3 regions of the Desulfovibrio faecalis genome follow, and region 3 is predicted to be linked to each of the others. Evidence: predicted binding sites of a transcription regulator. Region 3 holds the regulator's gene; each other region holds the start of a gene.
What was found. The regulator sigma-54, encoded in region 3, starts transcription at its own class of promoters, with help from an activator protein. The targets are predictions, from matches to a motif close to CTGGCACGGNNNNTGCTT.

Region 1: flgB (flagellar basal body rod protein FlgB) is a predicted target of sigma-54. The motif match lies at 4,601-4,618, and genes of this name have one in related genera.
Region 2: ACUZ79_RS00310 (flagellar hook protein FlgE) is a predicted target of sigma-54. The motif match lies at 2,507-2,524, and genes of this name have one in related genera.

The regions. Positions count from the first base shown of each region.
Region 1 is NZ_JBRBQR010000001.1:1,840,974-1,848,759, forward strand. Features, by position in the region: gene ACUZ79_RS08235 (DUF2325 domain-containing protein) at 1-172, shown strand, start outside; gene feoB (ferrous iron transport protein B) at 609-2,840, shown strand; gene ACUZ79_RS08245 (thermonuclease family protein) at 2,963-3,451, shown strand; gene ACUZ79_RS08250 (hypothetical protein) at 3,483-3,905, shown strand; gene ACUZ79_RS08255 (3'-5' exonuclease) at 3,908-4,438, shown strand; gene flgB (flagellar basal body rod protein FlgB) at 4,663-5,076, shown strand; gene flgC (flagellar basal body rod protein FlgC) at 5,149-5,586, shown strand; gene fliE (flagellar hook-basal body complex protein FliE) at 5,794-6,240, shown strand; gene fliF (flagellar basal-body MS-ring/collar protein FliF) at 6,556-7,786, shown strand, end outside.
Region 2 is NZ_JBRBQR010000001.1:77,142-84,927, forward strand. Features, by position in the region: gene ACUZ79_RS00295 (MbtF) at 290-727, opposite strand; gene ACUZ79_RS00300 (pyridoxal phosphate-dependent aminotransferase) at 816-2,006, shown strand; gene ACUZ79_RS00305 (rhodanese-like domain-containing protein) at 2,057-2,476, shown strand; gene ACUZ79_RS00310 (flagellar hook protein FlgE) at 2,725-4,212, shown strand; gene ACUZ79_RS00315 (shikimate dehydrogenase family protein) at 4,470-5,351, shown strand; gene aroQ (type II 3-dehydroquinate dehydratase) at 5,376-5,828, shown strand; gene ACUZ79_RS00325 (4Fe-4S dicluster domain-containing protein) at 5,948-6,529, shown strand; gene ACUZ79_RS00330 (CoB--CoM heterodisulfide reductase iron-sulfur subunit B family protein) at 6,526-7,458, shown strand; gene ACUZ79_RS00335 (CoB--CoM heterodisulfide reductase iron-sulfur subunit A family protein) at 7,458-7,786, shown strand, end outside.
Region 3 is NZ_JBRBQR010000001.1:2,355,473-2,363,258, reverse strand. Features, by position in the region: RNA gene rnpB (RNase P RNA component class A) at 1-304, opposite strand, end outside; gene ACUZ79_RS10385 (zinc ribbon domain-containing protein) at 363-1,139, opposite strand; gene ACUZ79_RS10380 (Nif3-like dinuclear metal center hexameric protein) at 1,159-1,950, opposite strand; gene ACUZ79_RS10375 (phosphoribosylformylglycinamidine synthase subunit PurQ) at 2,317-3,126, opposite strand; gene ACUZ79_RS10370 (CTP synthase) at 3,401-5,044, shown strand; gene ACUZ79_RS10365 (hypothetical protein) at 5,072-5,263, shown strand; gene rpoN (RNA polymerase factor sigma-54) at 5,340-6,764, shown strand; gene hpf (ribosome hibernation-promoting factor, HPF/YfiA family) at 6,801-7,340, shown strand; gene rapZ (RNase adapter RapZ) at 7,526-7,786, shown strand, end outside.

The sequences.
Region 1 (7,786 bases), 510 kb from region 3:
CAATTTTGTGGACAAAATCGGCAACCCTGACGCAATGATCGTGTTCACCAACAAAATTTCGCACGAAGCCAAGCGCAAGGCCGTTCAAGTGGCGCGCTCGCGCAATATCCCCTTGCAGATGGTTCATTCGTGCGGCGTGTCTTCCTTGCGTGAATGCCTCAAGGGCGCATAGGCTGCTGAAGGAGAGTTCTCTAATGCAGAACTGCCAACCCGGTGACGGGAAGGGAGGCCGCTGACCAAGGTCGGCGGCCTCCTGCTTTTTGAGAGCAAGGCCAGGGGAACCTCTGTGGAGGAGGCTGACTGTGGTGCTCCTGTTCTGACATAGACTCAATTGGGTTGAGCAAAGTTGCGTAAAATTGATGACCAGCGCTTGACATTTATGGAGCAGGTAGCTAAATCAATCAGGACTTTGGAATTGAATTTCAATTTTTTGAGCAGCCCTTTCAGAGGACCCGTCGGCAGGATCGACAAAAGGTCAGGTAAAGCAAGCCGTATGGCGGCAAGGCTGCTGGCAGGTAGGCTGGTATGAACAAATTTTTGTTCGCGGTAATGGCTGGGATGTCGCAAGCGCGGCGTCAGTCTGTTTATAGCATGGGGGAGGTTCGTGCATGAGCGCGGTTCGGCAGTTTAATAATCCCGATGATGCCAATTTCAACGCTGATGGAAAGCTGCGGATAGCTCTTGCTGGCAATCCCAACTGCGGCAAAACAACGGTTTTCAACGGCTACACTGGCGCGCGCCAGCATGTGGGCAACTATCCCGGTGTTACGGTTGACAGAAAAGAAGGGCACATCACCGTGGGCGGCAAGCACGTTACCGTGGTTGACCTGCCCGGCACGTACTCGCTGACCGCCTATTCCATGGAAGAACTGGTGGCGCGTCGAGAGCTGGCGGCTGGCAACGTGCAGGCCGTCATTGACGTTGTTGACGCCTCGGCCCTTGAACGCAACATGCTGCTTACCGTGCAGATGCTCGAAATGGGCATTCCCGTGGTGCTTGGCTGCAACATGATGGACGAAGCCCGCGCCGCAGGCATCCATATTGATATGGAGCGCCTTGGCGAGCTGCTGGGTATCCCCGTGCTGCCCATGGTGGCCCGCTCCGGCGAAGGTCTGGATGAAGCCATGGCCGTAGCCATGAAGCTGGCGCAGGCTGGCAAAGCCAATGCCCTGCGTATTTCTTACGGCAGCGATATTGACCCCGTGTTGCTGGACATGGAAAAGAACATTGCCGACAATGGCCTGCTGGCCCAAAAGTATATGCCTCACTGGGTTGCCCTAAAGATGCTTGAAGGCGACAGCGAAATCATGAGCGAGGTTCGCGCCGCCAATGCCGCTCTGGCCGAAGAGCTTGAGGGTATGCGCAAAAAGGCTGCCGCTCATGTGCGCAGCACGCTCAACGGCAATCTTGAATCCATCATCACAGATTACCGTTACGGCTTTATCCGCAGCCTGCTGCGCGACGGCATCGTGACCCAGGATGCCGGCAAGGACCGTCTGGCCCTTTCCGACAAGCTGGACAAGGTGCTCACCAACGCCTTCCTTGGGCCGCTGATCATGATCGGCGTGCTCTACCTCATGTTTCAGGTGACGTTTACTGTGGGCGATTACCCCAAAGGCTGGGTTGAAGACGGCTTTAAATGGTTGGGTGATACCTGCACAATGCTGCTGCCCGAGGGCTTTGCCCAGTCGCTTATTGTGGACGGCATCATCGCGGGTGTTGGCGGCGTGGTCAGCTTTGTGCCGCTCATTCTCATCATGTTTGCGCTTATCTCCTTTATGGAAGACAGCGGCTACATGGCCCGCGTGGCCTACATGATGGACCGCATCTTCCGCTTTTTCGGCCTGCACGGCGCATCGGTCATGCCCTATATTATCGCTGGCGGTATTGCGGGCGGTTGCGCCATCCCCGGCGTCATGGCAACCCGTACCCTGCGCAGCCCCAAGGAAAAACTGGCAACCCTGCTCACGCTGCCCTACATGACCTGCGGCGCAAAGCTGCCCGTGTTTTTGCTGCTGGCCGGGGCATTCTTTCCTGACAATGCCCCCACGGTTATGTTTCTTATCATGATAACCGGTTGGGTCATGGCTCTGCTGGTGGCGCGCCTGCTGCGCTCTTCCATCGTCAAGGGCGAGGCCACTCCCTTTGTTATGGAGCTGCCCCCGTACCGCATGCCTACCCTCATGAGCCTTTTGCTGCACTGCTGGGAACGCGCCTGGATGTACCTCAAGAAGGCCGGTACCGTGCTTGTGGCCATTTCTATCCTGATCTGGGCCGCCATGACCTTCCCCGGTCTGCCGGAAGACAAGTCCGCCCCCTTTGACGCCCAGATTGCCCAGCTTGAGGAAAAGATCGCGGCTATCCCTGAAGGTGACGAAGCCCGCGCCCCCATTGAAGATGAACTCGGCAACGTGCGCAACGAGCTTAAGGAAGAAGCCTTGGCCTTTTCCGTGGCAGGCCGTCTTGGCAAGGCTGTGGAACCCGCCACGCGCCCCATGGGCTTTGACTGGCGCACCGACATAGCCCTGCTGGCCGGTGTGGCCGCCAAGGAAGCTGTTGTGGCCACCATGGGCACTGCCTATGCCATGGGCGATCAGGATCCCGAAGACGCCGCTCCTCTTGCGGAACGTCTCAAGGGTGATGAAGCATGGTCAAAGGCCACTGCACTTTCCCTGATGCTCTTCGTGCTGCTGTATTCCCCCTGCTTTGTGGCCCTGGTGGTCATTCGACAGGAGGCTGGCAGCTGGGGCTGGGTGGCGTTCAGCATTGTGTTCAACACGGCTCTGGCCTTTGCTGTAGCCACAGCCGCCTACCAGATAGGACGCACTGTCTGGGGGTAGCAATACTGTTTGATTTCTGATTCCCCTCCTTGATGCCTGTGCCGCCTGCCTTGACAAAGGTCTGGCGGCACAGGCATTATCTGCTGGCGCACATTTGCAGGCCTTTACCGAGGGATTCAGCAATGCTTAACCAGCTTTTTACAAGTATAATCCTTATGGTTCTGGCTGTGTCTCCATCTGCTGCGGCTACAACGTGGAATGCGTATGTGGTAAGAGTGGAAGACGGCAATACCATTTCAGTCAGCACCAAGAAAGACAGTGAAGAACCTGAGAAGGTGCTGGTTTTTTACGGCATTGAAGCTCCCAGTCTCAGGCAGCCTTACGGGCCTCAGGCGCTGGCCTATTTGCAGCGCATGATGCCCAAGGGAGCCAAAGTGGACGTTGAAGACGTGGGGCAGCTCGAAGCTGGCCCCATTACCGCACTTGTGCAGGTGGGCGGTGATTCCGTCAACTACAAGCTGGTGATGGAAGGTCTGGCCTGGGTGGACAGGCAGAAGTGCAGGGCCATTTTTTGCCGCCGCTGGCTTATTCAGGAACATCAGGCGGTATTGGACAGGCGTGGCATTTGGGGGTTGAACATTGGCACCCCCCCCTGGCAATGGACCCGCTGACACGCCGCCGTAACCCATAAAAGGAGCGCGTATGGAAGTTACAGGTTCCGAAGAACTGCGTAAATTTCTTGATTCCTGGCAGGATGACCCGCTTAACATCAAGAAATCATTTACGGAATACATGGATTTTCTGGCCGCGCACAGCAACATTTCCTTTACCTTCAAGGCTCGGCCCGGCGTAAGTTATTCCCTGCGCGCGCGCCACAGCGTGCAGACCGAACGTGTACTTTTTGTGCTGCTGGATGTGGTGGATGATGAACCGGCAAGCCGCTGGCTTTCCATTTGTTTTTATGACGAAATGGTCTCTGACCCTGGCGAAAAGGGCGACTTTGTGCCCGGCGGCCTCATGGGCGAAGATGCCCGTTGCTTTAACCTCGAGGACGACGATGCCGTCATGCGCGACTATATCAAGGCGCGTTTGGCCGAAGCCGCCCACAAAGCCGCAAAAGAGTAAGTGTGGTTTCTACAGATTTGAGCCGTAGTGTAGCTATTGATTTTGAAACGTCCGGTTACTCGGCCCACAGCGCTTGCGCCGTGGGCCTTGCTCGTATTGAGCAGGGCAGTGTGACCGATGTTTTTTACAGTCTCATCAGGCCGCCGTCATCGCGCGTGATGTTTACCGAGATCCACGGTTTGACCTGGCCCATGCTGAAGGATGCGCCCACTTTTGCCGAACTGTGGCCGCAGATAGAGGCCTTTGTTGAAGGGGCGGGCAGCCTGCTTGCGCACAATGCCTCCTTTGACAAGCGTGTGCTTGCCGCAAGTTGCCATGCAGTGGGAGTACAGGAACCCCGTGCGCCTTTTTTGTGCACGCTCAAAGGCTCCCGCCGCAGTTTGCCGCTTGCCTCCAAAAAGCTCAGCAGCGTGAGTGCCTACTTTGGCATAGCGCTGAACCACCACCATGCCGGTTCGGATGCGGAGGCCTGCGCCCGCATCTATTTGCAGTTGCGCGCTCTGGGCGTAACCGACGCACAGATGAAACTGTAAGCCGCAGTTCGTCCATTCCCGCAGATTGACCCCGCCCGGATTTACGGGCGGTTTTTTTTTGCGCTTGCGGTCTGGCCTGGCGGAACTGCCTGCATCTGTCAAAATACCGACCCTCTGCCCGTTCTTTTTTTTAACATGCTTTAATTACGTGATTTTTATGCTGTGGAACGCTTGTTGCTAAAGGCTTGGCAAGCAGATTTCCGTGAACCACGGGGGTACGTAGTATGAAATCAATGTTCAATATGCAGATAGGCCTTGTGGGCAAGGTCATGGATATGCAGTTGCAGCGGCAGAACGTCATCTCGGGCAATATCGCCAACGTGGAGACGCCCAACTACAAGCCGCGCGAACTGTCTTTTGAAAAAGAGCTGCAATCGGCCCTTGGTCTTGACGCAAGAGGGGAGATGACCCGCACGGAATCTTCTCACATGCCCACGGCTTTCAGGCCTGATTCTTTTGGGCCGGAATGGGATATGGCGATCAAGCCGCGTGTTGTTCACGGCGAGGACCGCGTGAATATTGATAAAGAAATGGCCAAGCATGCCAAGAACCAGTTGCAGTACACAGCGCTTACCCAAGTGATGAGCAAGTCTTTTGAAGGACTGAACAACATCATCCAGGATGGCAAGCAGTCCTGATTTTTGCCCGCAGCCGCGCCGCTTCCATACGCGGCATAAGAACCCCGGCAGCGGACAGTGTAGGAGGAAGCCATGGACTTCATGACGGCATTTGATATCAGCGCGTCCGGCCTTGCAGCCGACCGCACCCGCATCAACACCATTTCGATGAACCTTGCCAACGCCAAGACAACGCGCACGCCCCAGGGCGGGCCGTACCGTCGGCGTAGCGTGGTGCAGCAAACGGCTGATGTGGATGATCCTTTTTCCATCCACATGCGCTCGGCCCTCGACAGGGCGGTCCAGGGCGTGCGTGTTTCTGCCGTGACCATGGACAACCGACCCTTCAAGCGGGTGTACGAACCAGGCAACCCTGACGCCAATGCGGAAGGCTACGTCATGTACCCCGATATCAACGTGGTTGAGGAAATGGCCAACCTCATGACTGCCCAGCGCAACTATGAGGCCAACGTCACTACGGTGGATGCCGTCAAGGGCATGTTTATCAAGGCGTTGGATATTGGCCGCTAGGGTCTGTTACTAAATAATTATTGTGGTCGATCACTGCGTCATCCAGCATTTTTTACTCCAGGCATGGACAGAAAGCGTCCACTCCTGTCGTAAAAAAAACACTGCTTTACTTTGTCATCGGCGCAAAATCTTTTATTTGGAAGCAGCCCCTAAGGTATGACCACGGTTGCAGCATAAAAAAGTTTTTTTTGGAGCGCGGAGGTTGTTATGAGCATTCAGGCAGTTGGCATGCGGGCGTACAGCGAGGCAGTGCAGAATTTCAGCAAGGTGCAGAGCACCCTGCAGCAGGGCGGCTCCATCGGCGGCCAGACCCAGTTTGCCAAAACTCTTGACCAGAGCCTTTTGCGTGACAGCGTTGACCGGGGCGAAAATTTTGGCGCCCAAGCGGATTTTATCAAATATCCCACGCAGGCGCACACGCCGGTGACGCCGCAGAACAGTTTTTCCGGCACCATCAAAAGTTCGCTCAACAAGGTTAACGAACTGGACAACTTTAAAAATACGGCTATCGAAGATTTCGCCGCAGGCCGCACCCAGAATGTGCACGAACTCATGATCACCATGCAGAAATCCAGCATGGCCATGAAGCTGACCTCTGCCGTGCGCGGCAAGGTGCTTGAGGCCTATAAGGAAATTTCCCGCATGCAGTTCTAGGAAACTGCGTGAGCACCTGTTCCAGCCTGGCGCGGCGCGTTTATTTACGTTGCGATACGCCCGGGCAGGTATAATTTTTCAAATTCCAGCTTTTCCTTTCCGCGCGTGATACTCCTGAACGCCGAATCCCCCACTGGCTTTGCCCTGGGGGATTCGGCGTTTCTGGCGCAGTGTCACAAATTTGAACGAGTCGGCGGGAATTTTTAAAAATACTGTAATTGCAGTGTGTTAAAAAGTGGCATGGCAATTGCTTTGCCAGGGCATATGCCCGGCCAACGTGCCGGAATTACGCCACGTCTTCGCAGGAGCAACCATATGCCGGCTTTTCTTATGCAACTTGTCAATTCCATCAAGGCAGTCTGGGCCCGAATGAGCGTCGCGCAGCGCGTGATGGTTCTGGGTGGATTTGTCTTCATCAGCTCTGCGGCCATTGGCCTTTCTGTCTGGGCCTCGCGGCCCGACTTGAAAGTGCTGTATTCCAACCTCAGCGCCGAAGACGCCAGCGTTGTCATCAAGTCGCTTCAGGCCGACAAGGTCATGTATCAGCTTACGGACAACGGAAAAACCATTCTTGTTCCCAAGGAAGTTGTGTATGATGAACGCATCAAGATTGCAGGCGAAGGCGGTCTTGTGGGGCAGGGCATTGGTTTTGAAATTTTTGACAAGGTCAAGGTAGGGCAAACCGACTTTGTGCAGAAAATAAACTACACCCGCGCCTTGCAGGGTGAACTTTCGCGCACCATCAGCGAATTCCCCAATGTGGAAAGCGCGCGCGTGCATCTGGTCATTCCGCACCGCAGCCTGTTTGTGGAAGAACGCCAGTCCCCCTCTGCCTCGGTTGTGCTCAAGCTCAAGCGGCCCAACCTCAAGCCTGACCAGAAAGAAATCAACGCCATCCTCAACATGATGCTCATGGCTGTGGAAGGGCTTGATAAAACGCATGTTTCCATTTCAGACAATGGCGGCAAGGTGCTGTATCAGCCGGAATCAGACAGCCTCGCCGGTGCAAGCACCACCCAGATGGAACACCGCCAGCAGGTGCAGCGCAACCTTGAACGCCGCATTGAAGAAATGTTGCAGCCCATGTTTGGCCCTGGCCGAGTTATCGCCAAGGTCAACGTGGATATGGATTTCAGCCAGCGCACCATCCGCCGCGAACTGTTTGACCCCGAAAAAACCGCAGTACGCAGCGAGCAGCGCAGTGAAGAAACCCAGCAGGGCCGCTCGAATCTTGAGGGCGGCTCGCCGGACGCCAACTTTCGTGGTGATGGCATAGCCGGATCTGTTTCACAGCAGAACGGCAGCCGCGAAACCCGCACCACCAACTACGAAATTAACAAGGAAGAGCAGCAAATCGTATCCAATGTGGGCGATTTAAAGCGCATGACGGTTGCAGTCCTTATCGATGGGACGTATGAAAAGACCAGCGGAGCGTGGACATTTGTGCCGCGCAAGGCCGATGACCTTGAGCGAGTGCGCCAGCTTGTTACCAATGCCGTGGGTCTGGACAAGGCCCGTGGCGATGCTCTGGAAGTAAGCTCCGCTC
Region 2 (7,786 bases), 2.3 Mb from region 3:
GCGCTGGCGGCGAGATATCGTCCCCAGCGCCTGTTGGCGTTTACAAGGCAAGTGCAGACATAAAGGCATTACATGGGGCAGGAGCCACACCGGCGAGCCTCTACCCAGCACTCTTGCAATGCTACGCGGGCCACAGGCGACCGTGGGGCAGAAATTTTTCCTCAGCCAAAGTCTGGCGCAGCGGCAAAAAAATCCGCCCCGCGCAGCATATCTGCAACGGGACGGAAATTCCGTTTGGGCCGCCATGCCCACTCCGCAATAGCGGACAAAAAAAACGCGGCTGCGAAGATTATTCCTGAGTAAAGCGGAACAGCCGCACGGAAAGGGGCTGCATGTTCTGCCGACTCATGGCTGAAACAATAAAGGCATAGTTTCGGGATTGCCCTGCAGGCGGGCAGGGGCCACGATAGTGACGCGTCAAGCCGCCCTCGGGGATAATGCCGCTGCCGTCGTTGTTCCACTCGCCACCGCCAAGGAACAGGTCCTGGCCATCATTGGTAAATTCCACCAGGCGCACGTCATAATAATCTGTGCTGCCGGGGATCTGTGCCACCTGAATTTCAGGCGATATCCGGGAACAGCGGTGAACTTCGCGCAAGGTAACGGTAACGGCCATGCCGTCTGGAATTTCCTGCGTCTCCTTGGAGGCGCAAGCGGGCAGCAGGACTGCCGCGAACAGCACAGGGAAGAGCGCACGCCGGGCTTTGCCTAAAATTTCAAAACGCATCAGGGCCTCCAAATGACAATTGCTTTATGCGGCTTTTGGAAGCATAACCAATAGTCAGGTCGAATACAACAACCAGTGGGAGCAGTATATGTCCATTCTTGCAGACAGCGTTACGGGGTATCTGGAACACTCTTCGTGGATCCGCCGCATGTTCGAGGCCGGAGGCCAGCTCAAGGCCCGTTTTGGAGCGGATAACGTGTATGACTTCAGCCTGGGCAACCCCGACCTGCCAGCACCCCCCGCCGTTGTGGACGGTTTGCGTTCCTTTACAGAACACGCTGGCGAACCTTTTGCCTTTGGCTACATGCCCAACGGCGGCTTTGTATGGGCGCGGGAAAAACTGGCCGCCCACCTCAGCAAGGAACAAGGCGTGGCGCTCACCGCCAATGATGTGCTGCTGGGCTGCGGCGCTGCCGGCGTACTCAACGCCTTTTTGCGCGCGGTCATCAATCCCGGCGAAGAAATGCTGGGCTTTGCGCCCTACTTTGTGGAATACGGCTTCTATGTAGCCAACCACGGCGGCACATTCCGCACTGTCATGAGCAAGGCTGACACCTTTGCGCCCGACCTTGCCGCGCTTGAAGAAGCCATCAGCCCCAAAACGCGCGTGGTGCTCATCAACTCGCCCAACAATCCCACCGGTGTGATTTACAGCCGCAAAGACCTCAAGGCACTGACCGAGCTGCTGGAAAACAAGAGTCAGGAATACGGCAAGCCCATCTGGCTTGTGGCCGATGAACCGTACCGCTTCCTTGCCTATGACGGTGCGGAAGTGCCTTCGGTGCTGCCGCTTTATCCTTACGCCGTGGTCATCAGCTCTTTCTCCAAAAATCTTTCGCTGCCCGGCGAACGCGTGGGCTTTGCCGCCGTTTCACCTCTGTTGCACGAAAAGGCCGAGCTCATGGCCGCTCTCACGCTCACCAACCGAATTCTCGGCTTTGTGAACCCGCCCGTTGTAGGCCAACACATCATGGCCGCCGCCTTGGGCAGCCAGGTTGACCTGGACGTCTACGCCGCCCGTCGCAAGGCCATGGCCGAGGTGCTCAAAAACGCCGGATACGAATTCCAGATGCCTGCAGGCGCGTTCTATTTCTTCCCCAAGGCTCCCGGCGGGGACGATGTGGCCTTTGTGAACAGGCTGGTCGAAGAACGCGTGCTGGCGGTTCCCGGCTCCGGCTTTGGCTGCCCCGGCTACTTCCGCCTGGCATTCTGCGTGGGCGAAGAAGTGATCCGCAAGGCTGCCGACGGCTTTGCCAAGGCCCGCGCCTCCGTAAAATAGCATCGCAGGCAGGCCTACAGACCGATCTCAAACCACCACAGGTAGCAGAAATGACGCACCCCCTCTCCGCAACGCCACCGCGCGGCAGGCTTTACGGCCTGATGTCGACGCTCGCATGCTTCCTCCTGCTGGCTGCCGTTCAGGTTTCCGCCAAGGATATCAGCGTGAAGGACGCCGCAAGCCTGTTGCAGAATCCTCCACAGGGGCTGACCATTGTTGATGTGCGCACCCCGGCGGAATTCCGCGAGGGGCACCTTGCAGGCGCTGTCAACATGGACTTTTTCGGCGCATCCTTTGATTCGCAGATACTTGGCCTGCCCAAGGACAAGCCGGTGCTGCTCTATTGCCGCACGGGCAACCGCTCTGCCGGAGCCTACGACGCCATGGAAAAAGAAGGGATAACCAATATCCTTCACATGAATGAAGGCATCACGGGCTGGCAGAAACAAGGCCTGCCGCTGCAAAAATAGCGCGCTGCTGTAGCGCAAGCAGCATTACGGCTGGCACGGATTCTGCTTCTATTCAGGGCGGAGAGGAAGATTTTTCCTCCCCGCCCTTTTTCTTTGCCTAGCCGGATGCGCGACGTACGCGCCGCAGGCAAGGCGCGCCGCGCACACGGGCGGCGCAACAGCATACGTTTTCACAACAGAAACGTCTTGCCGTTTGGGGTATCGTTTCCGGGCACGGGAAAATTATTCCCCCCGACAGGAGGCAGAGCATGAACTCGTCATTGTTTATCGGCGCCACGGGCATGAAAACGTTGAGTAGCGGCATGAACGTTATCTCAAACAACATCGCCAATGTGAGCACCATCGGGTACAAGCAGCAAACAGCTCTGTTTTCTGACGTTTTTTACGCGCAGCAGGGGGGCATAGGCGACTGGTGGGATGCGCAGACAGACTCCAAGGTTGCCCTTGGACAGGTAGGTCAGGGCGTACAGCTGGACGCAGTGCTCACACGGTACAACCAGGGGGCTCTTGAGTCTTCCAATACCGTTACGGATATGGCCATCAGCGGCAAAGGCTTCTTTCAGGTAACGGACAAAACCGGCGAACAGTATTACACCCGCGCGGGCGACTTCCGCCCCGACAATCAGGGTGTTCTGCGCACACCGGCGGGCATGGCCCTCATGGGATACAAGTACGCGGAGGACGGCACCAAGGGCGGTCTGGCGCAGGTCACCATTGACAAATTCGCCAAGATGCCCGCCAAGGCCACCACGGCTGTTGATATGCGCTTTAATGTGGGACAGTCCAAAGACACTTCCAGTGACCCTGCAAATCCCTATTTCAGCCTTGTCGGTCAGTATAATGCCGCCAATGATCCACCGTTGGCCAGTTCCAGCTACGGATACGGGCAGAGCATTACCCTGTACGGCACCGACGGCACGGCCCACTCGGCCACCATCTATTTTGACGGCGCACCATCCACAGGCTCCGGAACCACTGTGGAGTATCTCATTGCATCGGATGCCGATGCCAATGGCGGCAAGGCCCAGCCCCTGATGGCGGGCACCCTCAGCTTCAATGCCAAGGGCGAAGTTACCGGAATGTCGGCCTACACCCCATCCACTGCGGGCAGTACAAACCTTGCGGACTGGAACGCGGCCGCACTTTCCAAGGACGGCATACCCCAGATGACTGTCGACGGTGCGCCTGTCACGGTGAATCTTGGCATCACCGCCAAGAGCGGCTGGCAAAACAGTCCTGGAAATGCTGCCAGCGTGGGTACAGACCCCACGGCACTGGCGAGTATGGGCAACGCCTATACCCGCGCTGCGGATGCCACAACCAACTACACATCTTCCTCTCCTGTGACGCGCACACGCACCCAGGATGGCTACGCCGAAGGCTCACTGAACAGCATCAGCATCAACGCCGATGGTACGGTGGTGGGCAAGTATTCCAACAGCGAAAGCATGAATCTCTGGCAGATTCCTGTATGCCGTTTCACCAGCGAAGACGGCCTGCGCCGCGAGGGCAACAACCTCTTTTCCGCCACAGAAGATTCCGGCAGTATGGAAATGGGCGTTGCGGGTACGGAAAACTACGGCAAGATAAACGCGTACAACATTGAACATTCCAATGTGGACATGTCCCAGGAAATGGTCAACATGATTGTCAACCAGCGCGGCTTTCAGTCCAACAGCAAGGTTGTGACCACGGCAGATCAGATGTTGCAAAAGGCCATGGAACTCAAACGGTAGTCATTGCATGGGCGCAGACCCTTCCTTGGTGTCATGATATTCCGGCCCCGGCATAACCGGGGCCTTTTGTATTTCTGGCAAGATACCGCTGCAAAACTGGCAAACGCAAACCATACTCAAACACTTGGACTATCCGGGCAATCCTTGCTCCGGAGCATTGCTCCGTACCTCCCCATAGGGTACAGTGTTGCTTCCTGATGTAGATCACCCTGTAAAGAAACACTTTTTTCGCATTTTCCCGCAGGAGAGCACCCCGCATGAGCGTCGCAGCATCCCCCACCAATGGTACCGCTCTCTATGGCGTCACCGGTTGGCCGCTGGCCCAGACCCTTTCGCCCCTGTTGCACAACACGGGCTTCCAGACCCTGGGCATCAACGCACTGTACCAGAAATGGGAAGTGCCACCCGAAAAACTGCCCGCCTTTGTGGAAAGTGTTCGCCTGCTTGATATTCGCGGCTGCTCCGTAACCATCCCGCATAAGGTTGGTCTTTTGCCCCTGCTGGACGAAGTCAGCCCCCTTGCACGGCAGGTGGGCGCAGCCAATACCATCTACTGGAAGGGTGACCGCCTTTGCGGCGAAAACACCGATGTGGCCGGATTCATGGCTCCGCTCGCAGATATGCCTCTTGGCGGGGCGGACGTGCTGCTGCTTGGTGCGGGCGGCGCTGCCCGGGCCGTTGCCGCAGGCCTTGCCGCGCCGGACAATGCAAAGCGCCCTGCCAGAATCTTTGTGGCCACGCCTTCCGATAAATCGCACCTGCCGCTGGCCGAAGAATTCGGCCTTACGCCCCTGCTGTGGAAAGACCGTCACGAGCCTCCGACCATGCTGGTGGTCAACACCACCCCCCTTGGCATGCGCGGCAAGGCGGAAGATGATACCCCCTACGATTTCTCGCTGGCGGGGTCACTTCCCGCCAACGGTGCTGCCAAGGCAACACCCCTTGCCTACGATATTGTGTACAACCCCCTCGAAACCCGTTTTCTGCGCGAGGCCCGCGCTGCTGGGCGTTGCTGCATATCGGGCCTTGAAATGTTTTTTGGTCAGGGCGACGCGCAGTTCCGCCTCTGGACGGGGCAGGGGCTGCCGCCCGAATCACGCCGCGCCCTTGAGGACGCCCTTGGGCAACAGCCCCAATAAACCGACATGAAAAGCGAGGCTTCCATGCGAATTCTGGTGCTGCACGGCGTCAATTTGAACATGTTTGGCAAGCGCGACCCCTCACAGTATGGCACGGCCACCCTGGCGGACATTGACGCAGCGCTGCAATCGCTTGCTCAGGAATTGGGCGCAACCGTGGAATGCTTTCAGACCAACCACGAGGGCCTGATGGTGGAGCGCATCCACCAGGCGCTTGGTGAGGGTGTTGACGCAGTGGTCATCAATGCGGGCGCATGGACGCACTACAGTTATGCCATTGCTGACTCCCTGGCCATTCTGCCTGTGCCCGTAGTGGAGGTTCACATGTCCAATGTTCACGCGCGCGAGGCGTTCCGGCACCATTCTGTGCTGTCGCCAGTGTGCGCGGGCAGCGTATGCGGATTCGGCGTTGAGAGTTATCTTCTCGGGCTGCGAGCCGCGCAATCGCTGGCGGCTAAAGCCGCAGCCAAAGCGTAGTAAAGACGCAGTATATAATTTGCTGGGGTGTGAGCCTAGATTTTTGACTTTTTCTGCTGTAGCGTTGTAGATAGTCTTGTCACAGCGGCACCCCATCAGCTTCTAACCAGAGAGTTCCCATGAACGAAGCCATTAACCTGAACCGCCTGCGCGACCCCGCCTTTACGGAGGAAGTGGATGCGCACAGCGGGCAAAAAGTGTCCACCTGCTATCAGTGCGGCAATTGTACTGCCGGCTGTCCCGCAGGGTTCGTTTACGACATGCAGGTCAACCAGATCATGCGGGCGGTACAGTTGGGCTTGAAGGACGCGGTTCTTGATTCGCGCTCCATCTGGATGTGCCTGTCCTGTTCCACCTGTAGCCAACGGTGTCCCAACAACATCGATGTGGCCGGAGTCATGGAGACCCTGCGCCACATGGCCCGCAAGGAAGGCCGCGTGGCCGTTCCCAAGGTGGAGAAATTCTGGTTTTCCTTCCTGGATACGGTGCGCACCTTTGGCCGCACCCACGAAATCGGCACCATGGCACTCTACATGATGCGCTCGCTCCGCGTGTTTACCGATGTTGACCTTGCGCCCGAAGCCCTCAAAAAGGGCAAGCTGGGACTCAAGCCCCACATTCTGCCGGGCGGGGCAGGGCCGGTTACCCGTATCTTTACGCGCTACAAGGAACGCGCCAAGCGCGAGGGGGTGCGCCCATGAATTTTGCCTACTACCCCGGCTGCTCCGCCAGGGGTTCTTCAAAAGATTACGAAATGTCCACTCAGGCTGTGTGCAAAGCCCTGGACATGAGACTTGTGGATATTCCCGACTGGAACTGCTGCGGCTCCACCCCGGCCCATGCCGTGGATACGGAACTTTCCGCCGCCCTGTGCGTGCGCAATCTTGATATTGCCGCCCAGCAAAAAGCTGAAGTTCTGCTTACCCCATGCCCCAGCTGCCTTTCCAACCTGCGCATGGCTGCCAAGCGCATGGAAAATCCCGCCTTCCGCAGCCGCGTTGACGAGCTGCTGGACGGCCCCTCCGCCAAGCAGTTTCCGCCGGTCACCTCTGTCATGCAGGGCATTGCCGGACAGATGGACATGGACGCCATCGCCGCCCGCGTGCGCCAGAGCCTCAAGGGGCTCAAGCTCGTGGCCTACTACGGCTGCCTCATGAGCCGCCCGGCGGAAGTGATGAACTTTGGCGACCCCGAAAATCCCACGCTCATGGAAGAAATGATGTCTGCCTGCGGCGCGGAGATGCTTGATTTTCCGCTCAAGACAGCCTGCTGCGGCGCGTCCTTCGGTATTCCCGAGCGCCCCATGACAGCCAAAAACTCGGGGCGCATCCTTGAGCTGGCAACCCGCCTCGGCGCGGACGCCATCGTAGTGGCCTGTCCTCTCTGCCAGATGAACCTTGACCTGCGCCAGGATCAGGCCAGCGCGGCCATGGACACCAAGTTCCGTATGCCGGTGCTCTACTTCACCCAGATGATGGGCATTGCCTTTGATCTGCCGGAAGAAGAACTGGGCCTGAACAAGCTGTGCGTCAGCGCCAACGGCCTTATCCGCAAACTGGGCGAGCTGCGCCGCGAAGAAGCGGCCAAACCCGCAGAGCAGAAGGCCAAGGCCGCTGAAGGAGGCAGGTAATGAGAATAGGCGTCTTTATCTGCCACTGCGGCAGCAACATCGCCGGAACCGTCGACTGCGCCCAGGTGGCGGCCATTGCCCGCACCTATCCGGACGTGGTCTATGCCGACGACCCCATGTACACCTGCGCCGAACCAGGGCAGGCGGCCATTGAGGCTGCCATCCACGAGCACAAGCTTGACGGCGTGGTCGTTGCCTCCTGCTCGCCGCGCATGCACGAACCCACCTTCCGCCGCACAGTGGAACGCGCGGGGCTGAACCGCTACATGCTTGAAATGGCCAACATCCGCGAGCATGTTTCGTGGATCGGCAAAGACATGGAAGCCAA
Region 3 (7,786 bases):
TCCTCTAGGGGCGCAGTTACCTGCGCCCTCAAGCAACCTACCCGGAAGGCAATGGTCGGGCCGACCACCTTCCCTATTTGGTCTTGCTCCAAACGGGGTATGCCTAGCATGCCGCGTCACCACGGCATCTGGTGGGCTCTTACCCCACCGTTTCACCCTTACCCCGCCGCGAGGCGGGGCGGTTTGCTTTCTGTGGCGCTGTCCGAGGGTCGCCCCTCCTGGGTGTTACCCAGCGTTCTGCCCTGTGGAGCCCGGACTTTCCTCCCCGGGCCTTGCGGCCCGCAGCGACGGTCTGTCCGACTCCCACTTGTTGATCTTGTTTCCGGCGCGGTTTGCGGTACAGGCCGCGCCGGAAGTGATTCTTAGTCGGTAAGGGGCACCGGCTTCTGAGCGCACTGCGGGGCGTCTTCAATAGAGAAGTGCTCGCACCAGAAAATGAGGCGCTGGCAGTTGGGGCAGCTCAGAATCTGCTGACCGCGCTGCAATTCAATGAAAGACTGCGGCGGCACGGCAATGTGGCAACCGGAGCAGATGCCTTCTTTCACGGCAACAATAACGGGGTGCTCAAGACGCCTGCGGATAAATTCATAGCGCATGAACACGGGCTGGGGAATATTCTTGCTGGCTGAAGCACGCTTTCCGTTCAGGCCTTCAAGGGCGGTGTTGCCCTTTTGCAGCTTTTCTTCAAGGCCGTCGCGCTTTACTTCAAGCTCGGCCTTGATGGCGGTGTAGGTCAGGTCGATTTCGGCCAGCGCGTCGTTCTGGTATTGCAGTTCCTCAAGAAGGGTCATTTTTTCTTCTTCACGGGAACGGTTGACCTTTTCCATGCTGTCCATTTCGCGCATCATGGCGTGGTATTCACGCTGATTGCCCACTGCCATGAGCTTGTTCTTGCTCTTTTTGATGCGCGCGGAGTCGTCATCAATCTCGAGCGAGAGGCGTTTTTGCTGATCCTGAAGGTGCGAAAGCTTGTCCAGAATGTAGTTGCGCTGGGTTTCGATGGCGGCAAAGCGCTGCTCAAGGGAATCAAGCTCGCTCGGGGCGCTGCTCAGGTCCTGCTTGACGGCGTGGATGGCGTCATCGACCTTCTGCAACTCAACAAGCTGCTTGATCTGGTCAAAATATACGGCATTGCTCATGAGAGTCCTCCTGATAAAATCATGACAGGGCAACAGGGCGGAAGGGCGAGGCGGAAGGCACAAAAAACACTTCCGTCTCTGGCAGGCGCTGTTGCAGCAACCGGCTCATGCGCAGCATCATTTCTTCCTCAAGGCTGTGGTGACCCACATCCAGAAGGCAGATTTCAGCGGCAAGCGCCGTGTGGTATTTGACATCACCGGTTATGAAAAGCTGCGCATGGGCAGCTTGCGCCGCGCCGAGCAGCGATGAACCCGAACCCGTGCAGTAGGCCACGCGGGTAATTGTTTGCGGCTCCGGCCCGCTCACTGTGGCTGTGGCAAGGGGGGCGTTGCGTGCAACGATGCCTGCAATCTGCGCCACTGTCATGGCCTTGGGCAGATCGCCCGCAAGGCCGAAGCCCAGAGGCAGATCATTGCCCACTGCCGGGGCCACAGGCTCCAGCACTGCAAGATTGCGCAGCTCAAGCGCACGGGCCAGCCAGCCCGCCGGGCCGTAAGCGTTGACATCCAGCGAGGTATGGGCCGCATACAGCGGCACATCGGCCTGGAACAGCAGGCGCAGCACCTCGTGGTAGTCGTCAAGCCTGTTGGGCAGCACGGCCTTGAGCAGCAGCGGGTGATGGCTGAGCACAAATTGCGCGCCCTTTTCCAGCGCTGCACGCACGGATGCGGGCGTTGGGTCGAGGCAGACGGCAAGCCTGGCAACATCCTGCCTGTGCGCCGCCACCTGTTGGCCCGAAACGTCCCAGCCAGCGGCAGCGGCCAGAGGTGCAATTTCTTCTATCGCCTTAATAATTTCAATAGGTTGCATAGATATCACCCACCATAAAAAAAGGCACTTTCTTGCTGGTGCAGAGAAAGCGCCTCGTTGAATACGGCGTAAAAAAATGTGCAACGTGTTGTGGCAATGTTGTTTCGCACCTTGTCTGACGCGTGCGCGCAGGAAAAACCAAAGGGGGTTCAGCTCTTCGGAATCAGCGAATCTATCGAAGGCCTTGTGCTTTGTCAATAAACATTGCGCAGGAGCTGCTTGCAGCAAGGCCGCGCCGTGTCGCAAAATGTATACGGAAAGGGGAGGCTTCGTAAAGCCTCCCCCAAATAATCATGGCGACAACGTGAGCCGGACTGTGCAGAGCATTATATAATGTCAGTCAGCATCTGGCTCAGCTGAATCTCTCTATTGACCGCGCAGGTAGCGCACGGCATTCACAAAAATGAGCGTACCGGGGGCATCCAGCTCGCCGCGCGTCCAGCCGGGGTGGTTGGTCACGTGGTGGAAAGCCTCGGGGTGGGGCATAAGGCCCAGCACCCGGCCCGTGGGGTCGGTCAGACCCGCAATGGCAAGGGTGGAGCCGTTGGGGTTGAGCGGATATTCCTGTGTGGGCTTGCCCGTAGCAGGGTCGGCGTATTGCAGGGCAATGAGGTTTTCTTCCTCCAGGCGGCGCAGGCAGTCCGCATCGCGGGCAACGAGCTTGCCTTCGCCGTGGCGCACGGGCATGGAGAGCAGGGGCAGGTTTTTGGTGAACACGCAGGGGCTTGCCGCATTGGGCAGCAGATGCACCCAGCGGTCTTCAAAGCGGGCGGAATCGTTGTTGCCCAGTGAAACCTGGCGCTCAAAGCGCTGACCGCCAAGGGCCGGCAGCACTCCCAGTTTGACCAGCAGCTGGAAACCGTTGCAGATGCCCAAAATCAGCTTGCCCTCATCCAAAAACTCGCGCAAGCTCTGCAACAGGGCCGCGCCCGCGTCGTCCTTGAGGTAACGCCAGCGCATGGCCGCAGCCTGGGCCGCGCCGAGATCGTCGCCATCCAGAAACCCGCCGGGGAAAATCAAAAAGTGATAGTCGGCAAGGCGAACCTTGGCCGCCACCAGATCGGAAAAATGCACCACATCGGCCTTGTCGGCACCGGCCAGACGGGCCGTGTGGGCTGTTTCCATGTGCGAATTTGTACCGTAGCCGGTGATGACCAGTGTGTTGACCGTACCCATGCGGGGGAAGCCTCCTTGGCTTTGCAACGCGGATAATTCCGGCCATGCCTTGCGGTGTGCGCCGGACGTGCTTTTGCCTTGGAAACCTTGGCTGACCCGCGCCGGGCATAACAGATGACCGGCGCGCGGGCCGCTTGTGGTGGGCACGCACGCTGAAAAGGGAATAACACATTACTTAGCTTGTTTTACTTAGTCAATGCTAGCCAAAAAATTCAATTTGGGTTAAGACTGTTTGGTTGAACTATTCAACATACCCAAGTACAGGTGGAAGTGCATGAAAACTAAATACATTTTTGTGACGGGCGGCGTTCTGTCGTCGTTAGGCAAGGGCCTCGCGGCTGCGTCTTTGGGCGCGCTGCTGCAAACGCGCGGGCTTACGGTAACCATCCAGAAGCTTGATCCTTACATCAATGTTGACCCCGGCACCATGAACCCGTTCCAGCACGGCGAGGTATTTGTTACCGATGACGGCGCGGAAACGGATCTGGATCTCGGGCACTACGAACGTTACCTTAACGTGCCCATGTCGCGGAAGAACAACACCACTTCCGGCGCTATTTACAACCACGTTATCGCCAAGGAACGTCACGGCGATTACCTGGGCGCCACGGTGCAGGTGATCCCGCACATTACTGATGAAATCAAGAGCGTGGTGCTCTCCCTTTCCGAAGGCGAAGACGCGCCTGATGTCGCCATTATCGAAATAGGCGGCACGGTGGGCGACATTGAAGGCCTGCCCTTTCTTGAGGCCATCCGCCAGTTGCGTTCCGACCTTGGACGCGACAACTGCCTGAACATCCACCTTACGCTTGTGCCTTACCTTCGCAGCGCTGGCGAGCACAAAACCAAGCCCACCCAGCACAGCGTCAAGGAACTGCTCTCCATCGGCATTCAGCCCGACATTATTCTGTGCCGTTGCGAGCAGAGCATCCCCGAAGAACTGCGCCGCAAGATCGCCCTGTTCTGCAATGTGGATCAGGACGCCGTGTTCTCTTCGGTGGACGTGAACAATATTTATGAAGTGCCGCTCAAGTTCTATGAGGAAGGCTTTGACCAGAAGGTAGCCATCATGCTGCGCCTGCCCGCGCGCAATGCCCACCTTGAAGCTTGGGAAAAGCTCGTGAGCGACTGCGCCAACCCCAAGGGCAAGGTCACCATTGCCATTGTGGGCAAGTACGTTGACCTCAAGGAAGCCTACAAGAGCCTGCACGAAGCCCTCATTCACGGCGGCGTTGCCAACCGCGTTGAAGTGGAGCTGCGCTACGTCAATTCCGAGAATGTGGACGAAAGCAACTGTGCGGAATCCTTCAAGGGCTGTCATGGTATTCTTGTGCCCGGCGGCTTTGGATATCGCGGTGTGGAAGGCAAGATTGCCGCCATCCGTTATGCGCGTGAAAACAACATTCCTTTCTTCGGCATCTGCCTTGGCATGCAGTGCGCGGTTATCGAATTTGCCCGCCACGTGGCAAACCTTGATGACGCCAACTCGGAAGAATTCAACCCGCTTTCTGATCACAAGGTCATCTACCTTATGACCGAGTGGTTCGACTTCCGCACCAAGAACGTTGAAAAACGCGACGCGGGCAGCGACAAGGGCGGCACCATGCGCCTTGGCTCCTACCCCTGCAAGGTGCAGCCCGATACCAAGGCCTTTGTGGCCTATAAGAAGGGCATGGTTGATGAACGTCACCGCCATCGTTACGAATTTAACAATGCCTTCAAGGAAATGCTGGGCGAAAAGGGCATGGTTTTCAGCGGCACCGCCCCTGACGATTCGCTTGTGGAAATCATTGAGCTGAAGAACCACCCCTGGTTCCTTGGCTGCCAGTTCCATCCCGAATTCAAGTCCCGGCCCATGAACGCGCATCCGCTGTTCCGCGAATTTATCGGAGCGGCGAAAAAGTTCGCCAAGGTGTAATTTGCGGCTCTAACGCAGCGAGGCTTTTTGATTTTCACCAAGCTTGGGTATCGCAAAATCGCGCAAAAAGGGGAGGGCATTGCCTTCCCCTTTTTTGGTGCGCAGATTATTTTCAATGGCGCAAATGCTGCGCCAAATCTGGATTTTTGGCGCTGGCAGCCCTTGCTGCTGGTTGGCGATACCGCGAACCTGATCTTGCAACTGTTAGCTATTGCATAATTTTTGCAGATGTGGCACAGTACTTGTAAACAGATAAGTCTATAGTCCTATGGCTAGTTAATGCAAAAGAGCACACATGGCACTGGAACTACGGCAGCAACTTAAGCTGTCACAGCAACTGGTAATGACCCCGCAATTGCAGCAGGCAATCAAGCTGTTGCAACTCTCACGCGTGGAACTTCTGGAAACTGTGCAGCAGGAACTGCTTGAAAACCCCTTTCTCGAAGAATCTTCACTTACGGACGATGCCTCCCAGGAGCAGCACGAGGAAAGCCGCGAAGCCCCAAAGGAGGAAGTGTACGACAGGGAACTGGCCAAGGACGCCGACTGGGAAGATTACCTCGGTGAGTTTGCCAGCACCCCCCGCCTATCGCAGTCGCGCGAGTTTGAACTTGCCGAAGAAATTTCGCCTCTTGAAGCCCGATATGCGGCCAAGCCCACCCTTGAGGGGCATCTTTTCTGGCAGTTGCGCCTTTCGTCGCTGACAGAAGAGCAGAAGGCCATTGGCGAGGTCATTATCGGCAACCTCTCCTCCGCCGGGTACCTGCAAGCCAGCATTGAAGAAGTGGCCGAAATGGCCCAGGTCGCGCCCGAGGCCGTGCTGCCCGTGCTTGAGAGGGTGCAGCTTTTTGATCCCATCGGCGTTGCCGCGCGCGATGCGCGCGAATGCCTGATGGTGCAGATCAAGAGCCTCAATTACGCCCGCGACCCAATCCTCGTGGAGCTGGTAGAATCGCACCTCGAAGACCTCGAGGCCAAGCGCTACAAGCCCCTGCTGCGCAAGTTCAAGCTCGATATGGAAGAGCTCAAGGAGTATCTGGATATCATCCAGAGCCTTGACCCATTGCCCGGCGCAAGTTTTGGCGGCGGCGAGCCAACCTACGTAAGCCCCGATGTATTTGTGTACAAGATGGGCGACGAATTTGTGATTTTGCTCAATGATGACGGCCTGCCCCAGTTGCAGCTTTCGGCCATGAGCCAGATGAACATTGGCGGCTCTGAGAAGGAAAAGGACTACTGCGCAGAAAAGATCCGCTCCGCCTCATGGCTTATCAAGAGCCTGTATCAGCGCCAGCGCACGCTTTATAAGGTTATGGAAAGCATTGTGCGCCACCAGCAGCCATTTTTTGAGGACGGCGTGACCAAGCTCGCGCCGCTCATTCTCAAGGATATTGCTGACGACATCAGCATGCACGAATCAACGGTGAGCCGCATTACCACCAACAAGTATGTGGCAACGCCCCACGGCATCTTTGAATTGAAGTTTTTCTTTAACAGCGGCCTTGAACTCGATGACGGAAGCCAGGTAGGCTCAGAAAGCGTCAAGGCTCTGATCAAGAAATTCATCTCTGAGGAAGATACCCGATCCCCCCTCAGCGATGAGCGTATCGGCGAAATGCTCAAGGAGCGTCTCAAGGTCAATATTGCGCGGCGCACGGTGGCAAAATACCGCACGGCGCTTGATATTCCATCTTCGTCAAGGCGCAAGGAGCATTTCTGATTCCCCGTCGAGTGGCTCAATACTTAGGAGGAACTTATGAACATCTCATTTGCTTTCAAGAACTTTGAAGCCTCCGAACATCTGAAGAAGTATGCCCGTCGCCGCATGGAAAAGCTGGGACGGTTTTTTGGCAAGGCCTCTGGCCTTGAAGTTGTCGTTGTGCTGACAGTCGACAAGTTCCGTCATCGCTGCGAAGTGACCGTTACGGGCGAAGGCCTGCACATCAACGCCACGGAGCAGACTTCGGACATGTACGCCGCCATTGACCTTGTGACAGACAAGGTTGAATCGCAGATCAAGCGCCAGGTGGCCCGCGTAAAGGCCCAGCGGCGGCACGCCCGCAATACGGATGTGGACGTGTTTACCTACAACCTCGATGCCGAAGCCGACGTGCAGCAGCCCGTTGACGGCACCGACCGCCTCGCCACCAAGCCCCTGCATCTGGATGAAGCGCTCATGCAGCTTGATTCCATCGGCAGCGAGTTTCTGGTGTTCTTTAATGCAGAAAACAACCGCATCAATGTGGTATACCGCACCAAGGTGAACGGCTATGCCCTCATTGACCCCGTGTTGTAATCGTTCATAATGAGGGGGCGGGCTGGCAACGGCTCGCCCCCGTCTCAGGTGCACCCCCTGCCGGTTGCCGCGCAATGGCCCTCACCTGGGCTTGAGCGCGGCGCGGATTTGGCAACGTCCGTCAGAAGCCTGTGGCGTACAACCCCGGCTGCAAACGGCGATCTGACCCCGAAGAGGCGAATGTCATGAAGGATTCCGCGCAGATACCCGCCACAGATTCCACCCTTGCCGCACAGCCTGATGCGGACGCGCCCGTTCCCGGCGTGGATGTGCAGGTGTGCATTGTCACGGGCCTTTCAGGCGCTGGCAAAAGCACAGCGCTCAAGGTTTTTGAAGACATGGGTCATTTTGTGGTCGATGGGCTGCCCGTGAGCCTTGTCATGGAAATGGTGGACATGATGTCGCGCCCCTCCATGAGCCACTTCAAGGGTATTGCTCTGGGTATG